Regions from separate parts of the Moritella sp. 24 genome, predicted to be linked through region 1. Evidence: riboswitches for the same ligand, from Rfam matches in the RefSeq annotation. Region 1 holds a riboswitch; each other region holds the start of a gene.
The links. Region 1 has a riboswitch for thiamine pyrophosphate ahead of thiC (phosphomethylpyrimidine synthase ThiC). Riboswitches for the same ligand answer to the same signal wherever they lie in the genome.
Positions count from the first base shown of each region.

Region 2: it holds a riboswitch for thiamine pyrophosphate, as region 1 does, so the genes downstream of both, thiB (thiamine ABC transporter substrate binding subunit) here and thiC (phosphomethylpyrimidine synthase ThiC) in region 1, are expected to answer to the same signal.
Region 3: it holds a riboswitch for thiamine pyrophosphate, as region 1 does, so the genes downstream of both, thiD (bifunctional hydroxymethylpyrimidine kinase/phosphomethylpyrimidine kinase) here and thiC (phosphomethylpyrimidine synthase ThiC) in region 1, are expected to answer to the same signal.

Region 1 covers NZ_CP056123.1:279,575-282,860, forward strand. The annotation lists gene rpoC (DNA-directed RNA polymerase subunit beta') at 1-1,355, shown strand, start outside; TPP riboswitch at 1,504-1,605, shown strand; gene thiC (phosphomethylpyrimidine synthase ThiC) at 1,744-3,286, shown strand, end outside.
Region 2 covers NZ_CP056123.1:653,942-657,227, reverse strand. The annotation lists gene leuB (3-isopropylmalate dehydrogenase) at 34-1,131, shown strand; gene HWV00_RS03060 (PilZ domain-containing protein) at 1,246-1,536, opposite strand; TPP riboswitch at 1,720-1,833, shown strand; gene thiB (thiamine ABC transporter substrate binding subunit) at 1,872-2,885, shown strand; gene thiP (thiamine/thiamine pyrophosphate ABC transporter permease) at 2,899-3,286, shown strand, end outside.
Region 3 covers NZ_CP056123.1:1,841,639-1,844,924, reverse strand. The annotation lists gene HWV00_RS08330 (hypothetical protein) at 1-349, shown strand, start outside; gene HWV00_RS08325 (cytochrome c) at 339-782, shown strand; gene HWV00_RS08320 (hypothetical protein) at 997-1,500, shown strand; TPP riboswitch at 1,571-1,670, shown strand; gene thiD (bifunctional hydroxymethylpyrimidine kinase/phosphomethylpyrimidine kinase) at 1,744-2,625, shown strand; gene HWV00_RS08310 (ABC transporter ATP-binding protein) at 2,618-3,286, shown strand, end outside.

The DNA of each region.
Region 1 (3,286 bases):
TCCAAGTGAAAAACACGGGTACTATTAAGTTCCACAACGAGAAATTCGTTGAGAACGCAGAAGGCAAACTGGTAATTACTTCACGTTCATCAGAAATTACGATTATTGATGAAAACGGCCGTACTAAAGAAAGCCATAAGCTTCCTTACGGTTCTGTTGTTGACTTTAAAGATGGCGCAGCTATCGAGTCTGGTAGCATCCTTGCTAACTGGGACCCGCATACTCACCCAATCATCACAGAGGTGGCTGGTCAAATTAAGTTTGTTGACTTAATTGAAGGTATTACGGTTACTAAGCAAACTGATGATCTAACAGGTCTATCTAGCACTGTAATTATCGATGCAGCAGCACGTGTTGCAGCTGGTAAAGATATGCGTCCAATGGTTAAACTTGTTGATGCAGCAGGTAATGATTTATTCATTCCTGGTACAGAAGTTGTTGCACAATACTTCTTACCTGCAAACGCAATTGTTAACTTAGAAGATGGTGCGTTGGTTACTATTGGTGAAGCGTTAGCGCGTATTCCTCAAGAAAGCTCGAAAACACGTGATATTACGGGTGGTCTACCACGCGTAGCGGATCTGTTTGAAGCGCGTCAGCCTAAAGATGCTGCTATCTTAGCGGAAATCTCGGGTACTATTAGTTTCGGTAAAGAAACTAAAGGTAAACGTCGTCTAGTTATCACACCTACTGATGGTGCTGAAGCTTACGAAGAGATGATCCCTAAATGGCGTCACTTGAACGTGTTTGAAGGTGAGAAAGTTGCAATTGGTGAAGTTATCGCCGATGGCCCTGAATCAGCTCACGATATTCTACGTCTACGTGGCATTAGCCATGTTGCGAACTATATCGCAAACGAAGTTCAAGAAGTATACCGTCTGCAAGGTGTTAAGATTAACGATAAGCACATTGAAACTATCGTTCGTCAAATGCTACGTAAAGCTAACGTTATCTCTGCTGGTGACAGTAACTTCCTACAAGGTGAACAAGCTGAAGTATCACGTCTGAAAATCGCTAACCGTCAGCTAGAAGCTGAAGGCAAGCAACCAGCCGTGTTCCAGCATATCCTTATGGGTATTACTAAAGCGTCTCTTGCAACTGAGTCATTCATCTCAGCTGCATCTTTCCAAGAAACAACTCGTGTTCTAACAGACGCAGCTGTTCATGGTAAGATTGATGACCTTCGCGGTCTGAAAGAAAACGTTATCGTTGGTCGTCTGATTCCTGCAGGTACTGGTTTCTCTTACCACCAAGATCGCGCTAAAATGCGTGCTGGTAAGGTAGAAGAAGTTATGCCAGAAATCACAACTGATGAAGCTGAACAGAACTTAGCTAACCTATTAAATAACCTTTAATTGATTTGCTGAAGGCAATTAAAGTTGTATGCAAGTGATGACAGACCCACTGATTCACTTGTTTATAGTTATTAGATAGTAAAGGCGCCCTTTTATAGGGCGCCTTTTTTTTGCTTGTTTTTTAACGCCATACCAGTCTATAATTTGCCACATCTTGTCGGAGTGCTTTAGGGCTGAGACCATTTTAATATGGGATCCGTGGAACCTGATCAGGCTAATACCTGCGTAAGGAAACAAGAGTGATTAATACGAATATTATTGGTGTCATCGTTAGTTAGCCATAAGGATAAATAGGCTTACTTACCTGACGTAAACGATCAATATATCTGAATCACCACTCTCCATACTCAACGACAAGCAATCATCTTATTAGAAAGGAATGAGTGCTATGTCTACTGCGAATACCAATACCAATACCAATAAAACCAACAATACCAACAATACCAACAATACGAAAAAGCCGACACGTCGTGAAAACCGTGAAAATGCCCAAGAATTCATTAACAACCTCAGTTGTGAACCGTTTCCTAATTCAGAGAAAATTCACCTCACAGGCAGCCGTGAAGATATTCAAGTCGCGATGCGAAAAATCAATCTTGATGAGACGCTAGTTGCAGGCAGTAAAGACGAACCTGTTTATGAACAGAATGAATCGATTCCTGTTTATGATACATCGGGTCCTTATACCGATCCGGCAATTGAAATCAACGTTCATCAAGGATTACCTAAGTTAAGACAACAATGGATCGAAGAGCGTAACGATATTGAAGCGTTAGAGATTGTAACGTCGCATTTTGCTCAACAGCGCCTTGCGGACGACGGTATCGACCATATTCGCTTTGAACACCTACCAAAGCCGCTTAAAGCTATCGATGGCCAGAACGTCACTCAGATGCATTACGCACGTAAAGGGATCATAACGCCAGAAATGGAATACATCGCGATCCGTGAAAATCAAGGGCGTGAATTGATCCGAAATGAGCTGTTATTAAAACAACATGCTGGTAACGATTTTGGAGCCAGTATTCCGGATCTTATTACCCCTGAATTTGTTCGTGATGAAGTGGCTCGTGGTCGCGCGATCATCCCTGCCAATATTAATCACCCTGAATCTGAGCCGATGATCATCGGTCGTAATTTTTTAGTGAAAGTGAATGCCAATATTGGTAATTCATCGGTGACATCATCGATCGAAGAAGAGGTAGAGAAGCTCGTATGGGCTACGCGCTGGGGTGCAGACACGGTGATGGACTTATCCACAGGCCGTAATATTCATGAAACACGTGAGTGGATCCTGCGTAATTCACCAGTTCCGATCGGCACAGTTCCGATCTATCAAGCCTTAGAGAAGGTAAATGGGATCGCTGAGGATCTTACTTGGGAAGTATTCCGTGATACGTTGATCGAACAAGCCGAGCAGGGTGTTGATTACTTCACGATCCATGCGGGTGTCTTACTCCGTTATGTACCAATGACGGCAAAACGTCTTACAGGGATCGTGTCTCGAGGCGGTTCGATCATGGCAAAATGGTGCTTAACACATCATAAAGAAAATTTTGCTTATGACCATTTCGAAGAAATTTGTGTGATTTGTAAAGCTTACGACGTATCACTGTCTTTAGGTGATGGCATGCGTCCTGGCTCTGCTGCAGATGCAAACGATGAAGCACAATTTGCAGAATTACAAACTTTAGGCGAGTTAACAAAAGTTGCTTGGGAACAAGATGTACAAGTTATTATCGAAGGCCCTGGTCATATCCCAATGCACATGATTAAAGAGAATGTTGAAAAGCAGCTCGATATTTGTCATGAAGCGCCTTTCTATACGTTAGGTCCACTGACTACTGATATTTCACCGGGCTATGATCACTTTACTTCGGGTATTGGTGCTGCACAAATCGGTTGGTACGGTTGTGCAATGCTGTGTTACG
Region 2 (3,286 bases), 370 kb from region 1:
TAATTTAATAATAAATAGAAAAGGCGGCTAAGGATGACTGTAACAAAACACAATATTGCTGTATTACCAGGTGATGGTATCGGTCCAGAAGTAATGGCAGAAGCAATTAAAGTACTTGCTGCTGTGCAAAGTAAGTTTAATTTAGAACTAACCTATGACTTTAATGATGTTGGTGGTATTGCGATTGATAACCACGGCACACCATTACCAGCAAGCACACTAACAGCGTGTGAAAACTCAGATGCGATCTTATTCGGCTCTGTCGGTGGTCCAAAATGGGAAGGACTTCCACCACAAGAACAACCTGAACGTGGCGCATTATTACCATTACGTGGTCACTTCAAATTATTCTGTAATCTACGTCCAGCAAAAATTTACGCAGGCCTAGAGAAATTCTCACCACTACGCGCAGATATCTCAAATAACGGCTTTGACGTAGTTGTAGTACGTGAGTTAACAGGTGGCATCTACTTTGGTCAACCAAAAGGTACTAAAGGCGAAGGCGCTGATGAAACAGGTTTTGATACGATGTTATATAGCCGTGCGGAAGTTGATCGTATTGCTCGCATCGCCTTTGAAGCAGCAAAACTACGCGGTAATAAAGTAACATCTGTTGATAAAGCAAATGTACTAGCAACATCAGTATTATGGCGTAAAGTGGTACTTGAAGTAGCACAGGATTACCCTGAAGTTGAACTAGAACATATCTATGTAGATAATGCTGCAATGCAGTTAATCAAAGACCCATCGCAATTTGACGTGCTACTGTGCGGCAACTTATTCGGCGATATTATCTCTGATGAATGTGCAATGATCACGGGTTCTATGGGCATGCTACCGTCAGCAAGTATGAATGATTCTGATTTTGGTTTATACGAACCAGCGGGCGGTTCTGCACCAGATATCGCAGGTAAAGGCATCGCTAACCCAATTGCTCAGATCTTATCTGCTGCAATGATGCTACGTTATTCTCTAAAACAAGAAGAAGCTGCACAAGCAATTGAACAAGCAGTTTCATTTGTATTAGAAGAAGGCTATGCGACTGGCGATCTACACAGCGATACAAATGCTAAACCAGTACAAAACACATCACAGATGGGTGATTTAATCGCGGCTAAAATCAGCGCTTAATTCCCTCTAGATTAACGCCGTCAATTTCATTTCGATTGGTGTTAATCGCAAAAAGGCCGATAGATGATATATTCACTATCGGCCTTTTTAGTATTCTAATATCAATAATTTTCATTATGTGAAATTAATAAATTCGACACCTATTTGATAAACATCGCTACTGTGTTCAATGCGCGTGACTTTTGCTTCAGCCTGCAAAGGTGGTACTCGCGTATCCCCTGTAGGTAAAAAGATACTGACATTGTCATTCAAAGAGAAATAACTATCAGATATATCTAAAGACATCCCACTGGCACTTAAATCACGGCAGATAGCAGTTACATTTTGTTGTTCATCGGTTATTTGAACTGGCGAATCGATTAACATTCGATGATAACTGCGTCGTTCCAAGTTAGCTTTTAGCACATCAATATCCCTCTTGTTGCTATAGTTTATAAATGATTCGAATCTATGACTAATTCGTCTCTTTTTATTAGTATAGTCATCATTTATTAACTCGGGCTATTGAAGAGTAATAATGCGATCAACATAGCTATTTTCGCCCTAATAATTAACTAGCACTTTAGAACAAATAAAAATACAATGTGCGCTCACTCATCGGGGTGCTACCAGACTTTTCATTGAAGAGTCAGCGTGGCTGAGATAACACCCGTAATAACTTGAACCAGATAATGCTGGCATAGGAATGAGATTCGACCAACTGAGTCATAAGTTCTATGCTTCACATTCTAGGAGTAACCGTGAAGCACACTATCAAAAAATTAACTCTTTGTACTGCCCTGCTATTACCCGCACTAACAACACCACTGGCTAACGCAGCCGATAAGCCTGTATTAAATGTGTATACCTATGATTCATTTGCGTCAGATTGGGGACCGGGTCCAAAAGTAAAAACAGCATTTGAGGCGGAGTGTAATTGCGAACTTAATTTAGTTGCGCTTGAAGATGGTGTGAGTATTCTTAACCGCGTAAAACTAGAAGGTAAGTACACCAAGGCTGATATATTATTAGGTCTAGACAACAACCTAATGGCTGAAGCAGAAAAAACTAAACTGCTTGCACCGCACCAGCAAGATACCAGCGTACTATCATTGCCAAATGCATGGACAAATAAATACTTTATTCCATTCGATTATGGCCACTTTGCATTTATCTACGACAGTGAAAAACTAGCAAATCCACCAGCGAGTTTGGCTGAACTGGTTGAGCGTAAAGATCTCAACATTATCTATCAAGATCCACGTACCAGCACACCTGGTCTAGGGCTCATGTTATGGGTTAAAGCCGTTTACGGTGATAAAGCACCACAAGCATGGCAACAAATTGCAGATAAAACAGTGACGATCACAAAAGGTTGGAGCCAAGCATACGGCATGTTCTTAAAGGGCGAAGCGGATATGGTATTAAGCTATACCACATCACCGGCTTACCACATGGTTGCAGAGAAAGAATTCAAATATAAAGCAGCAGAGTTTAGTGAAGGTCACTACCAACAAACAGAAGTTGTAGCTCGTTTGAAAGATGCAGCAAATCCGAAACTTGCAGATCAATTTATGGCATTTGTACTAACGCCAGCATTCCAAGATGTGATCGCAACAGGTAACTGGATGCTACCAGCAAAACAAGCGGCAGCACTACCAAGTGAATTCGATAAATTAATCACCCCAGCAAAAACCCTTGAATTCACACCTGAAGAAGTGGCTGAATCACGCAAATCTTGGGTTAAAGAATGGCGTAATGCTGTTACTCAGTAATTAGCAAATTGATATGATTTCCAATTCACATAAATACTGGTGGTGTAGCGCTTTGCTCGCCATCAGCATCATTTTAATTCTTGTAGGCGGTAGCTTTACCGCCCTCCTTAACTTTTCACAAGCAGAGTTAGACTTTAGCAGTGTACTTGCTGATTCTTACACTCAGCATGTTATCCGCTTTAGTTTTTATCAGGCTGCATTATCCACGGTATTGAGTATTGGCTTAGCCATCCCTCTTGCACGTGCATTTTCCCGCAGAGAGTTTATTGGTAAACAATTCATCATTAAGCTATTTAACTTGTCGTTAGTCTTGCCAATTATTATCGCGATCTTTGGCATTGTGGCTGTACATGGTAAAAATGGTTGGGTAAACCAACTGCTTAGTTTTGTTGGTCTCGATG
Region 3 (3,286 bases), 1.6 Mb from region 1:
TATGCCAGACAGTATGCAAACAGGCTGGATATTTACGGCAACAAGTAATGGTGTCAGCCGCTCTATGGATTGCTTTTGTCTTTGGAGCCAAGCAGGTGAATTACAAGGCGAAATAACCGCGCTAAGTTATGATCCTCAGCTGCCAAAACAAATCTATGCGGCAACAGATAAGTCTATTTTTCTGACTAAGGATGGCGGACAAAATTGGACCCAAATATCAGTACTAAAATCAACGTTCAGTGCGTTACACATCACGGATTCGGGCATCATTTATGCTGGAACACAAAACGGAAAACTGATGAAAAGTGCAGATAAAGCACAAGACTGGGACGTTATCGATGGGAAATAAAACATTCACAATCACCAGTGTTTTTATCATGATCATTGCGTTTACAACCAAAAGTTACGCAGTATCAACTAACAATACCACTGAACGTTTGCCTCATAATATTGGCTTGAAGGTATATCAACAAAATTGCAGTGTTTGTCATGGTCAAAATGCCGAGGGCGCTCTAAGTTGGAAAGTACCAAATAGCCTTGGTGAACTACCAGCGCCACCCCATAACCAAGATGGTCATACTTGGCGACACAGTGATGCCATGTTACAGCGAATGATAAAAACAGGTTGGCGGGATCCCTTTAACAAAACAAAACGCCTGACGATGCCCGCTTTTGGCGAGACGTTAAGTCCAATAGAGATCAATGCTGTTATTGATTATATGAAAACCCTTTGGACCCCTGCTCAAGTGGAGTATCAGCAAAAGGAAAATAGTAGACGCTAAATAGTAGACGAGAGGCCAGTGATACGGATATTACTGACCTCTCTTATCAAGAGAATCTTATCAATTAGTCTTAAAATATAACCATAAAATATTTCATATTAAACAATTAAATGCGATACGAAATATTAGTATTCTCACCTTTCATATATAGTCGTCACACTACCCAAATTACCTTAAGGTAATACCCCAATCAATTTAGTTACTGAGTGCATTAATGAAAAATTTGATTACTGTTATGATTCTTTCTTTTCTATTCATAGGTAAAACATACGCGGCAGCAGATTTAATTGCGGGCAAATTTTATGCTGAATATCTACAGCCAGATCCGTTTGATAAAACAAAAGAATACACACACCTGCGTTATGATGGTTACAATCACCATATCAGCTGTAAAACCTTTGCGATTAGCGCACCGTATAACGAATATGCAGGGTTTGATAGCTTTACTTTTCCAGCACAAGTCAAAGTAAAACGTGAAAATGGAGAGATAATTAGCTTTACCAATGCACAATATTCGACAGGCACAAGTATCGAAATCATTAGCCGAAGCCGCAACTACCTCATTTCAACCTATGGCAAAGAATACAAAACATTAATTAGTGCAATGAAATCTGATAACAAAATAACATTCGCAATGAAATGGCATAAAGGCTGGGAAACATCAGAGATGGATCTAAAAGGTTTTACTAAAGCATATAGCGTACTTAATTGTAAATAAGCTAATTTTCGCCAATATTGAAATTTTTGAGCGTCTATTGCGCTTTTAGCAAAACTTGTTACTATTACCACTTACATAGTCGGGGGGCCTAAAGGCTGAGATCGCAAATTGCGAGACCCGTTGAACCTGATTCAGTTAACACTGACGTAGGGAACTATCAGTCTCGCTTCTCATGATTTGACTTTCTACGTCTCTAAATCCTTAGCTAGATAAAGTTCCTGTGCGTCTGCTCTAGGGATATTTATGCTAAAGGCTATCACAAACACATCAACTGATTTTTCATCAGAAAACAGTCTCTCAAAAACACAAAACCAATCGACCCCTATCGTACTAACGATTGCAGGTTCTGATAGTGGTGGTGGTGCTGGTATCCAAGCTGATATCAAAGCCATGTCAGCAACAGGTAGCTACGCTTGTTCAGTAATAACCGCGATTACCGCACAAAATACCCTCGGCGTTTCCGCAATCTTCCCTATCCCACTTGAACATATCGAAAAACAACTTGATGCCGTATTTAGCGATCTAAATATTGTGGCCGTTAAAGTAGGCATGTTAGCTGACAGCGAAATAATCAAAGTCGTGGCTGATAAAATCAAGCAATATAACCCTGAATTCTTAGTCGTCGACCCCGTAATGGTAGCTACCAGCGGTGACCTTTTACTTAAAGAGTCAGCGATCAGCACACTCAAGTCAGAACTATTCCCACTTGCCGATTTAATCACCCCGAATCTACCTGAAGGGGCAGCATTGATTGGCTCTGATATTCCGACTGATGAGCACCAAATGCAAAACATGATCAGTGCGTTATGCCAGCTTGATGTCAAATCTGTGCTACTTAAAGGCGGTCACTTAGAACAAGATACAAACAGTAACGATCTACTTATCTTTCCTCATCATGTCGAACAGTTAACAGCAAAACGCATCAATACCAACAACACGCACGGTACTGGCTGTACGCTTTCTTCTGCAATAGCCTCTTATTTAGCGCAAGGACATGAACTACTTCAAGCCGTAAAACTCGGTAAACAATACATCTCTAAGGCTATCGCCCATGCCGATGAATTAGAGATAGGCAGCGGTCATGGTCCCGTTCATCACTTCTTCGCTGGTCACAAAAATGTCTAACCTCGCATCAAAAGCGATACAGGTCGAAAATGACCCTATCAGTCATACCCAAGCCATGAACATCTCAATTAGTAATGGCCGCCTACGATACAGCGATAGTACAGCACCTGTATTACAAGGGCTGAATATAACAATGCTTGCAGGGCAATGGACCTGCATTTTAGGGCGCAGCGGTTGTGGTAAAACAACGTTACTACGCCATTTGGCAGGACTGTTAAATCAAAAAACGGAATGGTCGGGTGATATATCTGTTTATTCAGCGCTAACAATTGACTCAGATTTGAAATCCAAATCAAAGCCATCACCCCAGCTCGATTTGACCCAGCATATAGCCTACATGGCACAGCAGGACTTGCTATTACCTTGGCTATCCGTACTCGAAAACGTCAAGCTTAGCAGTAAATTCGGAGATGAGGCATCAGCAGGTGACACAAAAAAAGCGCTCGACTTACTCAGTAAAGTCGGTCTTGCTGATAATGCGGACAGTTTACCTCAGCAACTCTCGGGTGGGATGCGTCAGCGAGTGGCACTCGCAAGGACATTAATGCAAGACAAACCCGTGGTATTAATGGACGAACCTTTCTCTGCATTAGACGCCGTCACTCGTTATCGATTACAAGATCTTGCCTGCGAATTATTAAAAGATAAGACCGTTGTGCTC